Regions from separate parts of the Staphylococcus sp. FW104-15G4D genome, predicted to be linked through region 1. Evidence: a T-box and tRNA genes for the amino acid it is inferred to sense, from the RefSeq annotation. Region 1 holds a T-box; the other holds one or more tRNA genes.
What was found. A T-box is a leader RNA that pairs with one kind of tRNA and senses whether it is charged. The one in region 1 lies ahead of serS (serine--tRNA ligase), so its partner is inferred to be a tRNA-Ser.

Region 1 (12,563 bases):
TACTTGAAGGTCATTATCCAGATACAACGCGTTTATTCCCAGAAAACTATGAAATTAAGTTAGGCATCAATAACGGTGATTTCTATCACGCTATCGATCGTGCATCTCTTTTAGCACGTGAAGGTGGAAATAATGTTATTAAATTGAGCATTGGAAATGAGTTAGTAGAATTATCCTCAACATCACCAGAAATTGGTACAGTAAAAGAAGAAGTAACTGCAAATGATGTTGAAGGTGGAAACTTAAAAATTTCATTCAACTCTAAATACATGATGGATGCTTTAAAAGCCATCGATAATGACGAAGTTGAAGTAGAATTCTTTGGAACAATGAAACCATTTATTTTGAAACCGAAAGATGACGATTCAGTAACTCAATTGATTTTACCAATTAGAACTTATTAGTTAGACCATATGGATTAAAACATAAAAATTTAATAATGCTATAATGAGTTTAGAGATTGTCACTTAGACAATCTCTTTTTAGTTACTTTAAATTCATTTTAAAGATACTGAGAGGTATTTTAAGAAACATCAATAAATTTTTTAGGGTAAACCTCCTATTTGTTAAAATTAAGTAAAATACCCCTTTAAATTTAAATTAGAGAAGCATACACAATTAAAATATGATGTCTCTTAAAACTAAAAAAATTTACCAAGTAGATTGCAGATTTTGAAAAATAAAAATATATATCAAAGTAAACGATTTCATTCTTTATTTTAAATGAAATCTAAGGCAAAAAAAGGTATAATATATTAATGACACATAAAGAAATGGAGTGATAATTTTGGTTCAAGAAGTTGTTGTAGAAGGAAACATAACTTTAGGTCAATTTCTTAAAACTGAAGGCATTATTGAATCTGGTGGACAAGCTAAATGGTTCCTCCAAGATTTCGAAGTTTTAATAAACGGCCAACGTGAGACACGTCGCGGGAAGAAATTAGAACATAACGACCGAATTGATATCACAGAATTACCTGAAGATACTGGTTCTTTTCTAATCATCCATCAAGGTGAACAATGAAACTTAATACACTCCAATTAGAGAATTATCGTAACTATGAAGAGGTTACATTAGATTGTCATCCTGAAGTGAATATCCTCATAGGAGAAAACGCGCAAGGAAAGACAAATTTACTTGAATCAATTTATACGCTAGCGCTAGCTAAAAGTCATCGTACTTCGAATGACAAGGAACTCATACGTTTTAAAGCTGACTATGCTAAAATAGAAGGTGAGCTGAGTTATAGACATGGCACAATGCCACTTACAATGTTTATAACTAAAAAAGGTAAACAAGTTAAAGTCAATCACCTTGAACAAAGTAAACTGACTCAATATGTGGGACACTTGAATGTCGTTTTATTTGCTCCTGAAGATTTGAATATTGTTAAAGGTTCACCACAGATACGACGACGTTTCATAGACATGGAGTTAGGACAAATTTCAGCCGTTTACTTAAATGATTTAGCTCAATACCAACGTATTCTTAAACAAAAGAATAACTATTTGAAGCAATTACAAATTGGGCAGAAGACAGATACGACAATGTTAGAAGTGTTAAATCAACAATTTGCTCAATATGCTTTAAAGGTAACGTTACGTCGTGAGCATTTTATAAAAGAACTGGAAGAACTTGCGCAACCGATTCATTCAGGGATTACGAATGAGCGTGAGAAGTTAGGACTTAAATATTTACCAAGTTTAAAGTTAAGTGATTATGAGAAGGAAGAGTCAGAATTGCTCGAGGAGGTCATCGAATTATTAAACGATAACCTTCAAAGAGAGAAAGAAAGAGGTGTGTGTCTTTATGGACCACATCGAGATGATTTAGGATTCAATGTTAATGACATGGATGCACAAACATATGGATCACAAGGACAACAAAGAACTACAGCATTGTCGATCAAATTGGCAGAGATTGAATTAATGAACATCGAAGTTGGAGAGTATCCAATATTATTACTGGACGATGTACTCAGTGAACTTGATGATTCACGTCAAACGCATCTTCTAAGTACAATCCAACATAAAGTACAGACATTTGTGACTACAACCTCTGTTGACGGTATAGACCATGAAATTATGAATAATGCTAAGTTATACCGTATAAGTCAAGGCGAATTACTAAAGTAATAAGAAAGTGATGGTGAATACATTGTCAGATGTAAACAACACAGATAATTATGGTGCTGGACAGATACAAGTATTAGAAGGTCTTGAAGCGGTGCGTAAAAGACCAGGTATGTATATTGGTTCAACTTCTGAAAGAGGCTTGCACCATTTAGTATGGGAAATTGTTGATAATAGTATTGACGAAGCATTAGCAGGTTATGCTAATCAAATAGAAGTCGTAATTGAGAAAGACAATTGGATAAAAGTTACTGACAATGGCCGTGGAATTCCAGTTGATATTCAGGAGAAAATGGGACGTCCTGCTGTCGAAGTTATCTTAACGGTATTACATGCTGGAGGTAAATTCGGCGGTGGCGGATATAAAGTATCAGGTGGGCTTCATGGTGTTGGTTCATCAGTAGTTAACGCGCTTTCCCAAGACTTAGAAGTATATGTGTACAGAAATGATACTATTTACCACCAAGCGTATAAAAAAGGTGTACCTCAATTTGACTTAAAAGAAATCGGTGAAACAGATCAAACAGGTACGGCAATTCGTTTTAAAGCTGATGGCGAAATTTTTACAGAGACAACTGTGTATAATTATGAAACATTACAACAACGTATACGCGAACTTGCTTTCTTAAACAAAGGTATCCAAATTACGTTAAGAGATGAGCGTGAAGAGGAAGGCCGTGAGGATTCTTATCACTATGAAGGCGGTATTAAATCTTACGTAGAATTATTAAATGAAAATAAAGAGCCACTTCATGAAGAACCTATCTACATACATCAAACAAAAGATGATATTGAGGTTGAAATCGCTCTTCAATATAACAGTGGATATGCGACTAACTTATTAACATATGCCAATAACATTCATACGTACGAAGGTGGTACGCACGAAGATGGCTTCAAACGTGCGTTAACACGTATTCTTAATAGTTACGGTATTCAAAGTAAGATTATTAAAGAAGACAAAGATAAACTTTCAGGTGAGGATACACGTGAAGGTCTAACAGCTATTATTTCAATTAAACACGGCGATCCTCAATTCGAAGGACAAACTAAAACGAAATTAGGTAACTCTGAAGTACGTCAAGTAGTGGATAAATTATTCGCTGAATACTTCGAGCGTTTCTTATTCGAGCATCCTGCCGTAGGTCGAATTATCGTTGAAAAAGGTATCATGGCGTCTAGAGCACGAGTAGCAGCTAAAAAAGCACGTGAGGTTACACGTCGTAAATCAGCATTAGATGTATCAAGTTTACCTGGTAAATTAGCGGATTGCTCTAGTAAAAATCCTGAAGAGAGTGAGATTTTCTTAGTAGAGGGTGACTCTGCCGGGGGGTCTACAAAATCAGGTCGTGATTCAAGAACTCAAGCGATTTTACCATTAAGAGGTAAAATCTTGAACGTGGAAAAAGCACGTTTAGACCGTATCTTAAATAACAATGAAATTCGCCAAATGATCACTGCTTTTGGTACAGGTATTGGTGGAGAATTTGATATTTCAAAAGCACGCTATCATAAAATCGTAATCATGACTGATGCGGACGTTGATGGTGCGCATATCAGAACACTATTACTCACATTCTTCTATCGCTTTATGAGACCGTTAATTGAAGCGGGCTATGTTTACATTGCACAGCCACCTTTATACAAATTAACGCAAGGTAAACAAAAGTATTATGTATTTAACGATAGAGAGTTAGACAAGCTTAAAGCTGAATTAAACCCTACTCCTAAATGGTCAATCTCTCGTTACAAAGGTCTTGGTGAGATGAATGCAGACCAATTATGGGAAACGACTATGAATCCAGAACATCGTTCAATGTTACAAGTAAGACTTGAAGATGCAATTGATGCAGACCAAACATTTGAAATGTTAATGGGTGATGTTGTTGAAAATCGTAGACAATTTATAGAAGATAATGCAGTTTACGCCAACTTAGATTTCTAAGCATTATGAATTGAACTTTTGAAGGAGGATATCTTGATGGCTGAATTACCTCAATCAAGAATTAATGAACGAAATATAACCAGTGAAATGCGTGAATCATTCTTAGACTATGCCATGAGTGTTATCGTGTCACGTGCATTACCTGATGTTAGAGATGGTTTAAAGCCAGTGCACCGTCGTATATTATATGGTCTGAATGAACAAGGTATGACACCAGATAAACCATATAAGAAATCTGCACGTATTGTTGGGGACGTTATGGGTAAATATCACCCACATGGTGACTCTTCAATATACGAAGCCATGGTAAGAATGGCACAAGACTTCAGTTACCGTTATCCTCTTGTAGATGGTCAAGGTAACTTTGGTTCAATGGATGGTGATGGCGCAGCAGCAATGCGTTATACCGAAGCACGTATGACTAAGATTACGTTAGAACTTTTACGTGATATCAACAAAGATACAATTGATTTTATCGACAACTATGATGGTAATGAAAGAGAGCCGTCAGTCTTACCTGCACGCTTCCCAAACCTTTTAGTTAACGGTGCTGCAGGGATTGCCGTAGGTATGGCTACTAATATTCCTCCTCACAATTTAACAGAAGTCATTGATGGTGTATTAAGTTTAAGTAAGAATCCTGATATCACGATCAATGAATTGATGGAAGATATTCAAGGTCCTGACTTTCCGACTGCAGGTCTTATTTTAGGAAAAAGTGGTATCCGCCGTGCATATGAAACAGGTCGTGGTTCTATCCAAATGCGTTCACGTGCAGAGATTGAAGAACGCGGTGGTGGACGTCAACGTATCGTAGTAACTGAAATACCATTCCAAGTTAATAAAGCACGTATGATTGAGAAAATTGCTGAACTTGTTAGAGATAAAAAAATCGATGGTATTACCGACTTACGAGATGAAACAAGTTTACGTACAGGTGTTAGAATCGTTATTGACGTACGTAAAGATGCGAATGCAAGCGTTATTCTTAACAACTTATACAAACAAACACCGTTACAAACATCATTCGGTGTAAATATGATTGCCTTAGTTAATGGCAGACCTAAGTTAATTAACTTAAAAGAAGCATTAATTCACTACTTAGAGCATCAAAAAACAGTTGTAAGACGACGCACTGAGTACAATTTAAGAAAAGCTAAAGACCGTGCGCATATTCTAGAAGGTTTAAGAATAGCTCTAGATCATATTGATGAAATTATCACGACAATTCGTGAATCAGAAACAGATAAAATCGCGATGGAAAGCTTACAAGAACGCTTTAAGCTATCTGAACGTCAAGCACAAGCTATCTTAGATATGCGTTTAAGACGTTTAACAGGTTTAGAACGCGATAAGATTGAATCTGAATATAATGAATTACTTGAATACATTAAAGAATTAGAAGAAATTCTAGCTGATGAAGAAGTATTATTACAATTGGTTCGTGATGAACTCTCTGAAATCAAAGAACGATTTGGAGATGAACGTCGTACTGAAATTCAATTAGGTGGATTAGACGATATTGAAGATGAAGATTTAATCCCAGAAGAACAAATTGTAATTACTTTAAGTCATAATAATTATATTAAACGATTACCTGTTTCTACATATCGTTCACAAAACCGTGGCGGACGTGGTGTACAAGGTATGAACACACTTGAAGAAGATTTCGTGAGTCAGTTAGTTACTTTAAGTACACACGATAACGTGCTCTTCTTCACGAATAAAGGTCGAGTATATAAACTTAAAGGTTATGAAGTTCCTGAGCTGTCTCGTCAATCTAAAGGTATCCCAGTCGTTAACGCGATAGAACTTGAGAATGACGAAACGATAAGTACGATGATTGCGGTTAAAGATCTTGAAAGTGAAGAACATTACCTTGTATTTGCTACAAAACGAGGTATTGTTAAACGTTCAGCGTTAAGTAATTTCTCACGTATTAATAAGAACGGTAAAATCGCAATAGGCTTCAAAGAAGACGATGAACTAATAGCCGTACGCTTAACAACTGGTAATGAAGATATACTTATCGGTACATCGCACGCATCACTTATTCGCTTCCCTGAATCTGCCTTACGTCCTCTAGGTCGTACAGCAGCAGGTGTGAAAGGTATCACACTACGTGAAGGCGACGTGGTTGTAGGTTTAGATGTGGCTCACGCAGAAAGTGAAGATGAAGTTCTAGTTGTTACTGAAAATGGCTACGGTAAACGTACACCAGTAGATGAATACCGATTATCTAATCGTGGTGGTAAAGGTATTAAAACAGCAACTATTACTGAACGTAACGGTAATATCGTTTGTATCACAACAGTCACTGGTGAAGAAGACTTAATGGTTGTGACCAATGCAGGTGTGATTATTCGCTTAGATGTGGAAGATATCTCTCAAAATGGTCGTGCTGCACAAGGTGTACGTCTAATGAGATTAGGCGAAGGTCAATTTGTTTCAACAGTTGCTAAAGTTAAAGAGGAAGAAGATAATCAAGCAGACTCAGATGATACTGATGCGAGCGAGACAGCAACTGAAGAAGTTATTGATGACCAAACACCTGGTAATGCTATTCATACAGAAGAAGCCGAAGATGTAACTAATGAAGAAACAGATGATAACGCTAATGATGATAGAATCGATGTTCGACAAGACTTTATGGATCGTGTAAATGAAGATATTGAAAGTGCTTCAGACGACGATGATGACAACGAATAATAGATATTAAAGCAGGTTCTCGCTATATAGTGAGAACCTGTTAATTTTTAGACTACCCTGCTTGAGGGTAGTCTTTTTTATTATAAAAAAAGCACACCAGCAATAGGTATTCACAATAAGTGAACAACTTTGAGGTGTGCATCGTAAATAGTATTTAATATATAACGTGTCTATAACTTAACCTTCCAATTGTTTCATAACATAAGGAATTTCACTGATTAAACGAGAAGGTGGTACGACATACATAGACTCAGATAATTTCTCTCCAATATAACTATGTGTGTAAGTCGCACTTGTAACGGCATCTTTAAGACTATCAAATTGACCAACGAAGCTTGTAATCATACCAGCAAGTGTATCTCCCATACCACCAGTAGCCATTGCTGGTGTACCGATAGATAATTTGTAAGCATCATCTTTAAAGTAAATTTCAGTACCATGTTGTTTTAAAACGACAGTAGCACCTAAGTTATTAACAGCTTCACGATTACGTTCATATGTTTGTTCTTCGATAGGAATCCCACTTAAACGTTCCCATTCTTTTTGATGAGGAGTGAAAATCACACGACATGTAGGAATTTGAGGTTTCAATTTACTAAATATGATGATTGCATCTCCATCTACAATAAGATTTTGGTGTGGTTGAATATTTTGTAGTAAAAACGTAATCGCATTATTACCTTTGAAGTCCACACCTAATCCAGGCCCGATTAAGATACTATCGGTAGCTTCGATCATTTTAGTTAGCATCTTCGTATCATTGATATCAATTACCATTGCTTCTGGGCAACGTGAATGTAATGCTGCATGATTATTAGGATGTGTTGCGACTGTAATTAATCCACTACCACTATAGACGCATGCGCGCGCAGCAAGCATAATTGCGCCACCCATATTGGCAGAACCACCAATTAATAAAATCTTACCATAATCGCCTTTATGCGTTTCATCTTTTCTTATAGGAATGTTAACTGTATCTAACGTTTCCATAATGACATAACCTCCGTTAAAAAACTCACTTCTCGCATCTCGTACACAAGACATCCGACCGTCTTAAATTTCACTTTATAAATTGTTGTGTACATCCATTTTTAAGAAATTAAAGTCCTTTAAAATTGCCCAATCTCTTTTAAATACAATAGAAAATACTATACCTGTAATACTCTTTAGTCAATAGCTATTTTAGAAATTTAATAATGAATACCTCTATCCGCACAAAATATCAAAAATACCATTTCCATCTACCTTATTAAAATAATAAATAATAATATTCCTATTTCTTTAACCTGTTAAATTATTACATTGATAATGCATTATAAAAAGTGCAAAAAGTGTTGTTAATATAAAAATGAAAACGTATACTTTCCTGTAATGGGGTTAAAATTTAAACAAAGGGGTTGTTTATATGACATTAATTTTAGATGGAGAGGCTTTGACTATTAAGGAAATTAAGACGTTTTTAAGCCAAGACTTACAAATTGATATTTCAGAGGATGCCATTGAACGAGTGACGAAAAGTCGCCAAGTCGTTGAACGTATCATACAGAATAAAGAAACAATCTATGGTATCACAACTGGCTTCGGTCTATTTAGTGATGTTTTAATCGATCCAGGTCAATATAACGAATTACAAGTCAATCTCATTCGTTCACATGCATGTGGTATCGGGAAACCATTTTCAGAAGAAGTGGCATTAGTCATGATGGTGTTGCGCTTAAATACATTATTGAAGGGGCATTCAGGTGCGACACTTGAGTTAGTTGAACAATTAAAATTCTTCATTAACGAACGTATTATTCCAGTGATTCCGCAACAAGGTTCATTAGGGGCATCAGGGGATTTAGCGCCTCTATCACATCTTGCACTTGCACTCATTGGTGAGGGTGACGTTTATTATAACAATGAACAAGTCGACAGTCGCTACGTCCTTAATGAGTTAGGACGTGAACCGTTAAAACTACAAGCTAAAGAAGGCTTGGCACTTATCAATGGGACACAAGCAATGACAGCTCAAGGTGTGATTAATTTCATTGAGGCAGAGGATTTAGGTTATCAAGTGGAATGGATTGCTTCACTCACGCATCAAGCTTTAAATGGTATTACAGATGCGTATAATCATAACGTGCACAAAGTCCGGAATATTAAAGAACAAGTAGATGTGGCAGCACGCATGCTTAACTGGCTTGAAGATTCACAGCTTACGACACGCCAAGCTGAATTACGAGTGCAGGACGCTTATAGTTTACGTTGTATTCCTCAAATCCATGGTGCAAGTTTCCAAGTGTTCAATTATGTAAGAGAAAAATTAGAATTTGAGATGAATGCAGCTAATGATAATCCTCTTATCTTCGATGAGGATGATGAAACATTAGTGATTTCAGGTGGTAACTTCCACGGTCAACCAGTCGCACTTGCATTAGACCATCTAAAATTAGGCGTGAGTGAATTAGCCAACGTTGCAGAGCGACGTCTAGAACGTTTGATTAATCCTCAATTAAATGGAGATTTACCTGCATTTTTAAGTCCTGAGCCAGGGTTACAAAGTGGCGCTATGATTATGCAATATGCTGCTGCAAGCCTTGTCTCTGAAAATAAAACCCTCGCACACCCAGCGAGTGTAGATTCAATTCCATCTTCAGCAAACCAAGAAGATCATGTATCAATGGGCACAATCGCTTCAAGACATGGTTACCAAATGATTGAGAATACACGTCGTGTGATTGCGATTGAATGTGTCATCGCATTGCAAGCTGTGGAATTAAAAGGTGTAGATAAATTATCTCCTAAAACACGTGAGAAATATGAAGAATATCGTAAAATCGTGCCTTCAATCAATCAAGATCGACAATTCCACAAAGATATCGAAGCGGTAGCGCAGTATCTAAAAGATGATGCTTATCACAGAGCATAAATACGAGGTAGTTTACACACATTTACATTTACTTGAAAAGTTAAAAAGACTTTGCTATATTAAAAATAACTTAATAAAACATTGTTCGTAGGCTAAGTAGCATTAACCGGACGATTTCAGAGAACTTGTGGTTAGTGAGAACAAGCAATCGACTTTGATGTGAATCTACCTACTTTATGAGAGCAATCGGTAATAACCGTTATTTTAGTTAAGTGCAGTTTAGAATAAGTGATTCAACGTTTATTTTAAATTGTTAAATAGGGTGGCAACGCGTAGACCACGTCCCTTGTCTGGGATGTGGTCTTTTTTTATGATTTTATACATACGTGCCCCCATTAAATCTATATTTTATTTGGGAAAGGATGAAGGTTACATGTTAGATATTCGTTTATTTAGAAATGAACCAGAAAAAGTTAAGAGCAAAATTGAATTAAGAGGAGACGATCCTAAGGTCGTTGACGAAGTTTTAGAATTAGATGAACAACGACGTCAATTAATCAGTAAAACTGAAGAAATGAAAGCAAGACGTAATAAAGTCAGTGAAGAAATCGCTCAGAAGAAACGTAATAAAGAAGATGCTGATGACGTTATTGCAGAAATGCGTAACTTAGGTGATGAAATTAAAGAAAACGATGCTAAATTAAATGAAGTTGATAATAAAGTAAGAGATATTTTAATCCGTATTCCAAACTTAATTAACGACGATGTACCTCAAGGGGATTCAGATGAAGAAAACGTTGAATTGAAAAAATGGGGTACACCACGTGAATTTGATTTCGAACCAAAAGCACATTGGGACTTAGTTGAAGAACTAAAAATGGCAGACTTCGAACGTGCTGCTAAAGTATCTGGTGCGCGTTTCGTTTACTTAACTAAAGATGGTGCATTATTAGAACGTGCATTAATGAACTATATGATTACGAAACATACAACTCAACATGGTTACACAGAAATGATGACACCTCAATTAGTGAATGCAGATACTATGTTTGGTACAGGTCAACTTCCTAAATTCGAAGAAGATTTATTTAAAGTTGAAAAAGAAGGCCTATACACAATTCCAACAGCAGAAGTACCTTTAACAAACTTCTACAGAGATGAAATCATTCAACCAGGAGTGTTACCTGAAAAATTCACTGGGCAAACGGCATGTTTCCGTAGTGAAGCGGGTTCAGCTGGTAGAGATACAAGAGGATTAATTCGTTTACACCAATTCGATAAAGTTGAAATGGTTCGTATCGAAAAACCTGAAGATTCTTGGGATGCTTTAGAAGATATGACTAAAAATGCTGAATCAATTTTAGAAGAATTAGGATTACCATATCGTCGAGTTATCTTATGTACAGGCGACATTGGCTTCAGCGCTAGTAAAACATATGACCTAGAGGTATGGTTACCAAGCTACAATGATTATAAAGAAATTAGTTCTTGCTCAAACTGTACTGATTTCCAAGCACGTCGTGCTAACATTCGCTTTAAACGTGATAACTCAGCTAAACCAGAATTAGCTCATACATTAAATGGTAGTGGTTTAGCCGTAGGTCGTACATTTGCAGCTATCGTTGAAAATTATCAAAATGAAGACGGTACAATCACAATTCCTGAAGCATTAGTTCCATTCATGGGTGGAAAAACTAAAATTTCTAAACCTACAAAATAATAACTTAGAATAGGCTAAATAATTACTACAATACAACGATGAATGACTCAATTAATTATTTGAACTGTCGATAAGATCTTAACGATTTTGTCGACAGTTTTTTTGTTGAACAGGGTAGGGGAAGAGAAATGATTCAACTTCAAATCTTCAAAAATGAGAGGGATGTCTAAAAGAAGAAACAAAATTCTGAAATTTTATAATCGTTGTAGTTACAACGATTTGACTATGAGGTTTGTCTTACTTCACACAAACCGAAGTCTAAAAATATTGAACAACTTTTCCAAATATAATAGACTTATTTTACTATTTTAGAAAGTGGAATGGAGGCTGATCAAATGACCCATCTTTCATTTAAGCAAGGGGTAAAAGAATGTATTCCTACTTTATTTGGATACGCCGGAGTAGGTTTATCATTTGGTATCGTTGCAGCCTCTCAAAACTTTAGTATCTTAGAAATTATTTTATTATGTCTCATTATTTACGCCGGTGCCGCACAATTTATTGTTTGCGCTTTAGCGATTACAGGTACTCCAATATCTGCTATCGTGTTGACCACACTTATCGTTAACTCACGTATGTTTCTATTAAGTATGACTTTGGCGCCTAATTATAAACAATATGGATTATGGAATAGGGTAGGTCTCGGTACATTATTAACCGATGAAACCTTCGGAGTTGCCATTACGCCATATATTAAAGGTGAAAAGATTAATGATCGTTGGCTTCATGGTCTTAATATCACAGCATATCTTTTTTGGACTATTTCGTGTGTGGCCGGCGCCCTTTTCGGCAAATATATTTCTAATCCTAATGCACTTGGATTAGACTATGCGATTACTGCAATGTTCATTTTCCTAGGTATATCTCAATTTGAGTCAGTGAAGAAATCAAGATTTCGTATATATATAATTTTAATTATCTGTGTAATCACAATGATGCTTCTTTTAAGTTTAGTGATGCCTTCATATGTAGCAATATTAATAGCCGCAACATTCGCTGCAGCCTTAGGGGTGGTGATGGATAAATGACAACAGATTTACACACACTGATACTTATTATTTTATGTGGAATTGTAACGTTACTCGTTCGAATTATTCCCTTTATGATGATATCTAGAGTTCATTTACCTGAAATTGTCGTTAAATGGCTTTCATTTATTCCTATCACATTATTTACCGCACTTGTCATTGATGGCGTCATACAAC
Region 2 (12,563 bases), 120 kb from region 1:
ACCTGTCATTTTAATCACTAATTCTGTAATTCCCACGCAAAGAAATGTACCAATGAGTGTACTTACTATTGTGACGAGTGTACGCATGTGCCACCCAGTTACAAGTAATAGGGTTAACGTTGTCGAGACAATAATCGCGATTGTCATTAATAGGAATAAGTTGATTTGCCCATTTTGATTGTGTATATAGATTGCCCCTATGACGGCAATTGTATTGATGATTAGTGATAATATTGATTGTAAGCCAACTTTTTTACCAACGATGAGTACTGTGAGTAGGAAGATTCCTGTTATTGCCACAACCAAACCATCACGTTTTTTCTCTATAATATTGGCATCACTAGGTTTCTTAGAAATATGTAATAACACTTTGTCATTTTTGGAAAATGACTCCGAGTCCGCTTGAGATTTTACATATTGGTGGTCAATCGTTGCTGTCTGACCTTTAAATTTACCATTCAAAATTTCTAAAGTAAGTTTTTCTTTATATTTAATATCTTTATTGTGTTGTTCATCCGTAATTTTTTCAGTGTGAATAGGATGTACATTTGTAATTTTTCCTATCGGCATATTGTAAAATTTATCGTTAAAAAACGTAAATATAAATAAGCCAAGAAAGATGCAACAAAAAATCATAATCATCCAACTGAAAGGCTGTTTAAAAAAAGATTTGAACTGCATATTTAAACCTCAATTCTCAATTTAGTGTATTAAATTGACATAGTGATTATACGCCCATTAATCAATGATTACAAAAATTTATAAAATGAGTTAATTGAATGATTCGTCGTATTTTATAAATAAAGCGAGTGTGATTAACGATGTGTTCAACTAAGATTGAGCCGTTTGATTAATCATAGTATGAATATAATGCCATACTAAATCTATATCTTTTTTCTTATTATCATATTTAGTGATGGCGCATATTGTTCTTTTTAATTCAGTATGTGAAAGAGGAATTCGGACCCAATCTTCGCTATCATTAAGATGAATGTTTTCATTGCTAATAATAAATCCTTTATCTTGACGCACGAGATACTGAGCAAGTTGTTTATTCGATAATGTATACACATTTGCTTTAATTAATTGTTCGAGTTTCTTTTTTATTGAGTTGGCGAAAGGCATGAGACAGTATAGTGATTCATTTTCAAGTTGAGTTAAAAGGGGTTGAGTTGTCAAAGTAATAGGATGGTCTTTAGGCGCATACATATGATATTTCTCTTCGAATAAAGGTGTGACATGAAGTCCTGTCTGTGTTGTTATATCCTTAGTCATTTCAATAAGCCCTATATCGAGTTGGCCCGAATTTACTCGATCTACAATGTGATTATGTTTCAAGAGTTGCGGCGTTATAATACTCTCACTTTGTTGTTCAAAGGATTGCACTAGTGGCAACATCATTTGTGAAATGTCGCCTTCTTCATAACCAATATAAATCGTCCGTTGATCTGTAGAAGCTTGCTGTTTAAATAATTGAATCGTGTGGTCCATTTGTTTGAGAATTTGAGTAGCTTGAGACATGAGTTTCTTTCCCTCGGAGGTGAGGATGATATTCCTACCACTTCTTTTAAAAAGGGTTACGTTCAACTCTTTCTCAAGTTGTGTGATTTGACGACTTACCGCTGACTGCGCAATGTTTAATTCTAAAGCTGCATCTGATATATGCTCACGACGTGCCACTTCTACAAAGTATTTAAGTTGTTTAATCTCCACAATATCCACTCCTTATTAATTGACGAAAAATTCTAAAATTTAAAATGGTATAAGTGTATTATAGCAGTAATTTGGGTAATTGTTCTATTTTTTAGATGAGTTATATCTAATTTATATATTGAACAGATAAATATATTACATTATAGTAATTATTATCAAACTAAAATTGTCAGAAAATTCTAATAAGAGGAGTGTGCATCATGTACAATGAGAAATTAAAAAAAGGTTTATATGATTATCGTGAAGAGCATGATGCGTGTGGTATTGGATTTTATGCCAATATGGATAATAAGAGGTCTCATGATATTATTGAAAAATCTTTAGAAATGTTACGTCGGTTAGATCATCGAGGTGGCGTTGGTGCTGACGGTATCACTGGTGATGGTGCGGGCATAATGACTGAAATTCCATTTAAGTTTTTTGATCAATTAGATGAAATTAATATTCCCGGCGAAGGTAACTATGCTGTGGGATTATTTTTTTCTAAAGAAAAAGTTAAAGATTCGAATCATGAACCCATTTTTAACTCATATTTCGAAAATGAAGGTTTCAAAGTTATTGGTTATCGAGATGTCCCTGTAAATACTAATGCAATTGCTAAACATGTTGCTGATACAATGCCTTACATTCAACAAGTCTTTGTAGATATTAGAGGCGTTGAACATGTTGAAAAACAATTATTTTTAGCGAGAAAACAGATTGAGAGATATGGAGAAGAGCAATCACTGGAGTTATATTTCACAAGTTTATCCAAGAGGACAATTGTTTATAAAGGTTGGTTACGCTCTGATCAAATCAAAGAATTATATTTAGATCTTCAGAATGAAACGTTTCAATCTAAATTAGGATTAGTGCATTCAAGATTTAGCACAAATACTTTTCCCAGCTGGAAACGTGCCCATCCTAACCGGATGCTCATGCATAATGGTGAGATTAATACAATTAAAGGTAATGTGAATTGGATGAGAGCACGCCAAAATAAATTGGTTGAGACGTTATTTGGAGATGAAAAAGATAAAGTTCATTTCATAGTAGATGAAGATGGAAGTGATTCAGCTATTGTGGATAATGCGTTTGAGTTTCTTTCATTGGCTATGGAACCTGAAAAAGCAGCAATGTTATTGATTCCAGAACCTTGGTTATATAACAAAGCTAATGACAAAAATGTGCGTGCTTTTTATGAATATTATAGCTATTTAATGGAACCATGGGACGGTCCAACGATGATTTCATTTTGTAACGGCGATAAAATTGGTGCGCTTACAGATAGAAATGGTTTACGTCCAGGCCGCTATACGATTACTAAAGATAACTTTATTGTATTTTCTTCTGAAGTTGGTGTAGTTGATGTGCCGGAAGAGAATGTCGCTTTTAAAGGACAACTTAATCCAGGCAAATTGTTACTCGTCGACTTTTTACAAAATAAAGTAGTCGAAAACAATGACTTAAAGGCAGATATAGCTAGCGAATTACCTTATCAACAATGGTTAGAAACATTTAAAATTGATGATCGCTTTGATCGAATAGATTATGAGCCGTCTGATTGGGATGAACATACGTTATTTCGTTTGCAAAAGCAATTTGCCTATACTAAAGAAGATATAAATAAATACATGGTTGATTTAGTTAGTAGTAAAAAGGATCCTATTGGAGCGATGGGGTATGACGCACCAATTGCTGTTCTTAATGATAAGCCAGAATCATTATTTAATTATTTTAAACAATTATTTGCGCAAGTCACTAACCCTCCTATCGACGCTTATCGAGAGAAGATTGTAACGAGTGAAATGTCATATTTAGGTGGAGAAGGTAATTTACTTCATCCTGATGAGACAGCGCTACAACGTATTCAATTGAAGAAACCTGTTATTACTGAGGCACAACTTGCTTCCATAGACTCAAGTTGCTTCAATGTAACCCATCTATCAACGGTGTATACAGGGGAGCTTGAAAGTGCATTAAACTCACTTGGAGAACAAGCAGTTGAAGCAGTAAAATCAGGTGCTAAGATCATTGTGCTAGATGATCAAACACTTGTCTCACAGGAAGGTTATGCGATGCCAATGTTACTTGCTCTTAGTCATGTTCATCAGTTACTGATACGTGAAGGATTGCGAATGGAGACAAGTCTTGTAACTCTAACAGGTGAAACTAGAGAGGTACATCATGTGGCATGTCTACTTGGATATGGTGCTAATGCAATCGTACCTTATCTTGCGCAACGTACGATTGAACAATTGACACTTAAAGGACAGTTATCTGGTTCAGTAATTGAGAACGTAGAAACGTATACACGCGTATTATCAGAAGGTGTCATAAAAGTTATGGCGAAAATGGGAATTTCAACTGTGCAAAGTTATCAAGGGGCGCAGATTTTTGAAGCAGTTGGATTATCTCAAGATGTTATAGATCGTTATTTTACTGGAACACAGTCAAAAATATCTGGAATAAGTATTGAACAAATCGACAATGAGAATAAAGCGCGACAAAGTAATGCAACAGATTACTTAGAATCAGGTAGTACATTTCAATGGAGACAACAAGGTCAACATCATGCATTTAACCCTCGTACAATCTTTTTACTACAACATGCTTGTAGAGAAAATGATTATGAACTGTTTAAAGAATTTTCAGAGGCAGTCAATGATAAACGTACAGATCACATACGTCATCTGTTAGAGTTTAAAAAACAAAAAGCCATTGATATTAGTCGTGTGGAGCCGGCAAGTGAAATTGTGAAAAGGTTTAATACTGGTGCTATGAGTTATGGTTCAATTTCAGCTGAAGCGCATGAAACTTTGGCACAGGCGATGAATCAAATTGGTGGTAAAAGCAATAGTGGTGAAGGCGGTGAAGATCCGTCTCGATATGAATTGCAAAAGGATGGAAGTAATAAAACGAGTGCAATTAAACAAGTTGCGTCCGGACGATTTGGTGTAACGAGTGATTATCTCCAACACGCTAGAGAGATTCAAATCAAAGTAGCACAAGGCGCTAAACCAGGGGAAGGTGGGCAATTACCAGGATCGAAGGTCTATCCGTGGATAGCTGAAACAAGGGGTTCAACGCCGGGTATAGGATTGATTTCTCCTCCACCACATCACGATATTTATTCTATAGAAGATTTAGCTCAACTTATTCACGATTTAAAAAATGCGAATAAAGAAGCGGATATTGCAGTTAAATTAGTTTCTAAAACAGGCGTAGGAACCATCGCTTCAGGGGTAGCTAAAGCATTCGCCGATAAGATAGTCATTAGTGGTTATGACGGAGGTACTGGGGCTTCACCAAAGACCAGTATTCAACATGCTGGAGTTCCTTGGGAAATAGGACTAGCGGAAACACATCAAACATTGAAATTAAATCATTTACGTAGTCGAGTGAAGTTAGAAACAGATGGTAAGTTACTCACTGGAGTAGATGTAGCGTACGCTTGTGCACTTGGAGCGGAAGAGTTTGGATTTGCGACAGCCCCACTTGTTGTATTGGGATGTATCATGATGCGTGTATGTCACAACGATACATGTCCAGTAGGAGTTGCTACGCAAAACAAAGATTTACGTGCGCTATTTACAGGTAAGGCGCAACATGTAGTCAACTTTATGTATTTCATTGCTGAAGAACTACGAGAAATTTTAGCTTCTCTAGGTCTAGAGACAGTAGAGGAGTTAGTAGGTAGAACAGATTTACTACAGCGTTCTTCTAAGTTAACTCATGGAAGCAAAGCTGCAGCAATTCAAATAGAGAATCTTATCGAACAGTCTGAAGGACCTAATACGAAACAAATAATGCAAGATCATCACTTAGATATCGGCTTTGATTTGAATTATCTATATCCAGATGCTAAGCACAGTATTCAAAATGGACATTCATTCACAGGAAGTTATGTGGTCAACAATGAACAAAGAGATGTAGGCGTTATCACAGGTAGTGCCATTGCACGTCAATACGGAGAAGAAGGTCTCCCTGAGGATACAATATTCGCTTATACAGAAGGGCATGCCGGTCAAAGTCTTGCTGCTTATGCGCCACACGGTTTGACGATTCATCATACTGGTGATGCGAATGACTATGTAGGTAAAGGTTTATCAGGTGGAACAGTTATTGTTAATGCGCCAAATGAAAAGCGAGAACAAGAAATTATCGCAGGTAATGTAAGTTTTTATGGAGCATCAAGAGGAAAAGCTTATATAAATGGTAAGGCGGGAGAACGTTTTTGTATTAGAAATAGTGGCGCTGATGTTGTGGTAGAAGGTATTGGAGACCACGGACTAGAGTACATGACTGGTGGACATGTCATTATTTTAGGAGATGTTGGTAAAAACTTTGGCCAAGGTATGAGTGGCGGCGTAAGTTATATCTTCCCATCAAGTATTGAAGAATTTAAAAAGGTCAATGCACTAGAAACTCTTGAATTTAGTGAGGTTCGCTATGATGAGGAAAAAGCATTAATTAAAGAGATGCTTGAAGCGCATTATAAACATACACGTAGTACGAAAGCACGACAAATTTTGAATCAATTTGAAAATGTAAGCCAATATGTAGTGAAAGTCATACCGAAAGATTACAAATTGATGATGCAAAAAATTGATTTACAAAAACGACGAATAGAACAAGTAGATGAAGCGACACTCGCAGCATTTTATGATGATAGGAAAAGTATTGAAGAAGAATTACAACCAGCAGTAGTTTATTAAAAAAGTGGGGGATAATCATGGGCGAATTTAAAGGATTTATGAAATATAATAAACAGTCTTTATCAGAATTGTCTTTGGTAGATCGTCTTTCTGGTCATGATGCGTTTCAACAACGCTTTACTAAGGAAGATGCCTCCGTTCAAGGTGCACGCTGTATGGATTGTGGCACACCATTTTGCCAAACAGGACAGTTATATGGAAGAGAAACTATCGGCTGTCCTATTGGAAATTATATACCAGAGTGGAACGATTTAGTATATCATCAAGACTTTAAAACGGCTTATGAAAGATTGAGTGAGACAAATAATTTTCCGGAATTTACTGGACGTGTATGCCCCGCGCCATGTGAGAATTCTTGTGTCATGAAAATCAATAGAGAATCCGTTGCAATTAAAGGTATTGAGCGTACTATTATAGATGAAGCTTATGATAATGGTTGGGTTAAACCAAAGTATCCTGAAGAACGTAAAGAGCAAAAAGTTGCAATAGTAGGAAGTGGACCTGCAGGACTTACAGCTGCTGAAGAACTCAACATTAAAGGGTACCAAGTGACCGTGTTTGAAAAAGCACATGAACCAGGTGGCTTATTAATGTACGGTATCCCAAATATGAAATTAGATAAAGATGTAGTACGTCGTCGTATAGCGTTAATGAAAGAGGCAGGTATAGAGTTTAAAACAAGTGTTGAGATTGGCGTTGATATCAGTAAAGAAGAGCTTGAAGATGCATTTGATGCAATTGTTTTATGTACGGGTTCGCAGAATGCGAGAGATTTACCTTTAGAAGGACGTATGGGCTTTGGTATTCATTTTGCAATGGATTACCTAACTGAACAAACACAATATCTCAATGGAGAAATTGATGAAGTTTCTATTACTGCTAAAGATAAAAACGTTATTATCATAGGTGCAGGTGATACAGGCGCCGACTGTGTAGCGACTGCATTGCGTGAAAACTGTAAATCAATCGTACAATTTAACAAGTATACTAAGCAGCCTGAAGAAATTACCTTTGAAAGTAATACATCTTGGCCTTTAGCCATGCCTGTATTTAAAATGGATTATGCGCATAAAGAATATGAAGCAAAATTTGGTAAAGAACCAAGAGCTTATGGGGTACAAACAATGCGCTATGATGTAGATGGTCTTGGTCGTGTGAGAGGATTGTACACTCAAGTGCTGCAAGAGACATCTGAAGGCATGGTAATGTCAGATGGTCCAGAACGTTTTTGGCCAGCTGATTTAGTCTTATTATCAATTGGTTTTATAGGAACAGAAACAACTATTCCTCATGCGTTTGGTATTAAAACTGAACGTAATAAAATAGTTGCTAATGACATTGACTTTCGAACTAATCATCCTAAATTTTTTGCAGCTGGAGATGCTCGTAGAGGTCAAAGTTTAGTCGTATGGGCAATCAAAGAAGGTCGCGCTGTAGCACGATCTGTTGACCAATATTTAAATAAAAAAATTCTGGTGTAGACACAAAATAATTATATTGACTTTTAATGAACGCTATTATATGATTGTTATTGTGTTCATTGGAGGAATACCCAAGTCCGGCTGAAGGGATCGGTCTTGAAAACCGACAGGGCCTTAACGGGCCGCGGGGGTTCGAATCCCTCTTCCTCCGCCATTAGAATTAAAATCCAAGACTAATAGATATAAAAGGCAAGTACTTATTTTAATGAGTATTTGCCTTTTTTATTTTGCTTTTACCCTCCTCTAACTGAATTGCTCATACATACAAATAGAATTTTTTTAAATTTATCGATTTTTATATATTAGCAATGTGCCTATCATTTCGAAATTTTGAGTTCATTAAAAGAGTAATCTAAACTCATATATAAGTTGTTGATGAAATTTTTACGCTTGCAAAGGGATATGAAATTATAGTATTATAAATCTTACCGTGCTAGGTGGGGAGGTAGCGGTTCCCTGTACTCGAAATCCGCTTTATGCGAGACTTAATTCCTTTGTTGAGGGCGCATTTTTGTGAAGTCTGCCCGAAGCACGTAGTGTTTGAAGATTTCGGTCCTATGCAATATGAACCCATGAACCATGTCAGGTCCTGACGGAAGCAGCATTAAGTGGATCCTCATATGTGCCGTAGGGTAGCCGAGATTTAGCTGTCGACTTCGGTAACGTTTATGATATGCGTTCGATACAAAGGTGCACGGTATTATTATGAGATTTAAGCAAATATCACATAGATAAGAGGCTAGGACATATCAGATTGTCGTAGCCTTTTTTTATTTTGGCAGTAGGTGCCTGATTTGGAAATAAGTTTGAATCAAGCTTCTCATACTTCTAAACGACTATGTCAGCAAGCCCCTACTAGTGATGAATTATAAAAATTTTATATACAAACCAAGTTGGAGTGGGATAGTGAAATTAATTTTTTACAAATTTAAATTTCTATCCCACTCTTCTTTCATTAAATAGATTAATTTTCAATAATTTGTTAAGGTTATAACGAACTAAGCAAATAATATATAACGTGTATTGATATATCATTAAAAAGCTGATGGAAAAATTGGAGGATACATGCAAATATTTTTAAGTACTTTAACTGAAGTTGATTATGAACGATCACTTGATAGCATTGAACAAAATTATGATCAAGACCCAGAGATGAGTTGGAAAGAACGTGCCAGAGTTAAGAATCTCAGAAAATCCGAGAATTATAATTCTGAATTAGAAGTTATTGCTAAAAATGATACGAACGATGTCATTGGCCATGTCTTATTAGGAGAAATTTTATTAGTTTCTAATAATCATCAAACTACTGCACTAGCAGTTGGAGCTTTATCAGTACAACCAGATGTGCGTGAACAAGGACTAGGAAAAGCTTTAATGCAAGCAGTAGAAGAGCGTGCCAAAGCTGAAGGGTATCCAGCAATTTTTGTTCATTGCTATACTGAATTTTTCAATCACATAGGATACGTTGATGCGAAACAATACGATATTGTTATGGAAGAATTAGGTAACGATGACACCTTGAGTGTGAAATTTTTAACTTCAGACATAGCATCATTTCATGGTATGACTGTTATGTTACCTGAAGTATTTGATTAATTTTTTTATTGAAAAGAATTGTTACGAACATGATATAATGATGAGTAATTGTTAATGGAGGTGTTACAGTGGATTACCAAGCTTTGTATCGAATGTATAGACCGCAAAGTTTCGATGATGTTGTTGGACAAACACACGTCACGAAAACGTTACGTAATGCCATCTCTAAAGGTAAACAATCACATGCTTACATTTTCAGTGGACCCAGAGGAACTGGGAAGACAAGTATCGCAAAAGTGTTTGCCAAGGCGATTAATTGCCTTAATAGCGATGATGGAGAACCTTGTAATGAGTGTGCGATTTGTAAAGGTATTACTCAAGGTACAAATTCTGATGTGATTGAAATTGACGCGGCGAGTAATAACGGTGTGGATGAGATTAGAAATATAAGAGATAAGGTGAAATACGCACCAAGTGAATCCAAATATAAAGTATATATTATAGATGAGGTACATATGTTAACGACGGGGGCGTTTAACGCCTTGCTTAAAACTTTGGAAGAGCCTCCTAGTCACGCGATATTTATTTTAGCGACTACAGAACCACATAAAATTCCTCCTACAATTATCTCTCGAGCACAACGTTTTGATTTTAAAGCGATTAGTATGGATCAAATTGTAGACCGCCTAAAGTTCGTAGCTGAATCACAGTCACTAGAGTATGATACTGCAGCATTAGAATTTATTGCTAAAACTTCAGAAGGTGGTATGCGTGATGCTTTAAGTATCATGGATCAAGCGATTGCTTTTGGGGACGAGCGTTTGACACTACAAGATGCGTTAAACGTGACTGGTAGCGTTGATGAAGCGGCATTAAATGATTTGTTCAAAGATGTTGTTGAGGGGAATGTTAAAGAAGCTTTTGGTAGATATCATCACTTTATTTCAGAAGGAAAAGAAGTGAATCGACTTATTAACGACATGATTTACTTCGTTAGAGATACGATAATGATAAAAACATCAAATGAATCAATTGAATATGATGCTTTAGTTAGTTTTGAATTAGACACACTATATCGTATGATTGATATCATTAATGATACACTTGTTTCAATTCGTTTTAGCGTTAACCAAAACGTTCATTTTGAAGTGTTACTAGTTAAACTTGCGGAAATGATTAAAGCGCAACCACAGACTGTTCAGAATATGGCTACAACAGCTGTAGCTACTGAACCTGATAATGATGTACTGCTTCAACGTATGGAGCAACTTGAAAATGAATTAAAAACACTGAAAGCGCAAGGAGTTTCAAATAGTGGTCAAACACAACAACCGAAGAAACCTACACGTACAGTTCAACGCTCTAAAAATGCATTTTCAATGCAACAAATAGCTAAAGTATTAGATAAAGCTAATAAAGAAGACATAAAATTATTAAAAGACCACTGGCAAGAAGTGATTGATCATGCTAAAAGTAATGACAAAAAATCATTAGTAAGTTTACTCCAAAATTCAGAACCAGTGGCAGCGAGTGAAGATCATGTGTTAGTTAAGTTTGAGGAAGAGATTCATTGCGAAATTGTAAATAAAGATGATGAAAAGCGTAACAATATAGAGAGTGTAGTTTGTAATATAGTAAATAAAACGGTGAAAGTCGTTGGTGTACCTTCGGATCAATGGTTAAGAGTTAGATCTGAATATATTCAAAATCGTAACGCTAATGGTGAAAATAACAGCGAGTCAGGAGAGGCACAACAGCCAGCACAAGTTGATGTGGCACAAAAGGCTAAAGATTTGTTTGGTGAAGAAACAGTTCATATGATAGACGAAGACTGATACATGACAAGCAATATATTCGTATGTATAATATAATAAAAGCTAATTTTTAATAGAGACTGTTTAATTTCAAGGAGGAAATGATATTATGCGCGGTGGCGGAAATATGCAACAAATGATGAAACAAATGCAAAAAATGCAAAAGAAAATGGCTCAAGAACAAGAAAAATTAAAAGAAGAACGCGTTGCTGGAACAGCTGGCGGCGGTATGGTTACTGTAACAGTTACTGGCCATAAAGAAGTTGTAGATGTAGAAATTAAAGAAGAAGCAGTAGATCCAGATGACGTTGAAATGCTTCAAGATTTAGTATTAGCTGCTACTAATGAAGCGATGAATAAAGCTGACGAGTTAACTCAAGAACGTTTAGGTAAACATACTCAAGGCTTAAACATCCCTGGAATGTGATAACACATGCAATATCCAGAACCAATTTCTAAACTTATAGACAGTTTTATGAAACTGCCAGGCATTGGACCTAAGACGGCTCAACGTCTGGCTTTTCATACTTTAGATATGAAGGAAGACGATGTTGTTCAATTTGCTAAAGCATTGGTAGATGTTAAAAGAGAACTTACTTATTGTAGTGTTTGTGGTCATATCACTGAAAATGACCCTTGCTACATTTGCCAAGATAAGCAACGTGATCGTTCGGTCATTTGTGTTGTTGAAGATGATAAAGACGTTATAGCGATGGAGAAAATGCGCGAGTATAAAGGTTTATATCATGTTCTACATGGTTCGATATCACCAATGGATGGTATAGGGCCAGAAGATATTAACATCCCAGCATTAGTTGAGCGACTAAAAAGTGATGAAGTTAAAGAACTTATTTTAGCAATGAATCCCAACTTAGAGGGAGAATCTACAGCAATGTATATTTCGAGATTAGTGAAGCCAATTGGTATTAAAGTAACACGTTTAGCACAAGGACTATCGGTTGGTGGAGATTTAGAATACGCAGATGAAGTTACGTTATCTAAAGCGATTGCTGGTAGAACCGAAATGTAGATTTAAAATTAATAAGAACGGGCTATAAATACCCAAAGGAGTAATAGCGCAAAGATGTTGTGAATTAGAAATCATCATTGTGCTTTTTATTTTAATAATAGGGATTCTATAGATTCATGTTTTTGCTGTAAATTCTTAGCTAAGTTTTCCAAGAGTTGCTTATATGTGATTTTTAAATAGTATACGTAATTGGTTAGTAATTAAGGGGATAAAAATTTTAGATATATTATAAGTTTAAATTTTATGTCCCTGAGGTTTTCCTGAGTAAGAGGGAATAATTCATTAAACGTAG

Region 2: it encodes a tRNA-Ser, which carries the amino acid that the T-box ahead of serS (serine--tRNA ligase) is inferred to sense. The anticodon was not compared.

What each region holds. Positions count from the first base shown of each region.
Region 1 is NZ_JBYTCH010000003.1:123,246-135,808, forward strand. Features, by position in the region: gene dnaN (DNA polymerase III subunit beta) at 1-404, shown strand, start outside; gene yaaA (S4 domain-containing protein YaaA) at 779-1,024, shown strand; gene recF (DNA replication/repair protein RecF) at 1,021-2,136, shown strand; gene gyrB (DNA topoisomerase (ATP-hydrolyzing) subunit B) at 2,147-4,078, shown strand; gene gyrA (DNA gyrase subunit A) at 4,115-6,787, shown strand; gene AC3WQX_RS10240 (NAD(P)H-hydrate dehydratase) at 6,965-7,777, opposite strand; gene hutH (histidine ammonia-lyase) at 8,193-9,698, shown strand; T-box leader at 9,775-9,988, shown strand; gene serS (serine--tRNA ligase) at 10,072-11,358, shown strand; gene AC3WQX_RS10255 (AzlC family ABC transporter permease) at 11,694-12,386, shown strand; gene AC3WQX_RS10260 (AzlD domain-containing protein) at 12,383-12,563, shown strand, end outside.
Region 2 is NZ_JBYTCH010000003.1:551-13,113, reverse strand. Features, by position in the region: gene AC3WQX_RS09615 (YibE/F family protein) at 1-681, opposite strand, end outside; gene gltC (glutamate biosynthesis transcriptional regulator GltC) at 832-1,713, opposite strand; gene gltB (glutamate synthase large subunit) at 1,914-6,410, shown strand; gene AC3WQX_RS09600 (glutamate synthase subunit beta) at 6,428-7,891, shown strand; tRNA gene AC3WQX_RS09595 (tRNA-Ser) at 7,953-8,045, shown strand; RNA gene ffs (signal recognition particle sRNA large type) at 8,320-8,589, shown strand; gene AC3WQX_RS09585 (GNAT family N-acetyltransferase) at 8,957-9,487, shown strand; gene dnaX (DNA polymerase III subunit gamma/tau) at 9,556-11,262, shown strand; gene AC3WQX_RS09575 (YbaB/EbfC family nucleoid-associated protein) at 11,351-11,668, shown strand; gene recR (recombination mediator RecR) at 11,675-12,271, shown strand.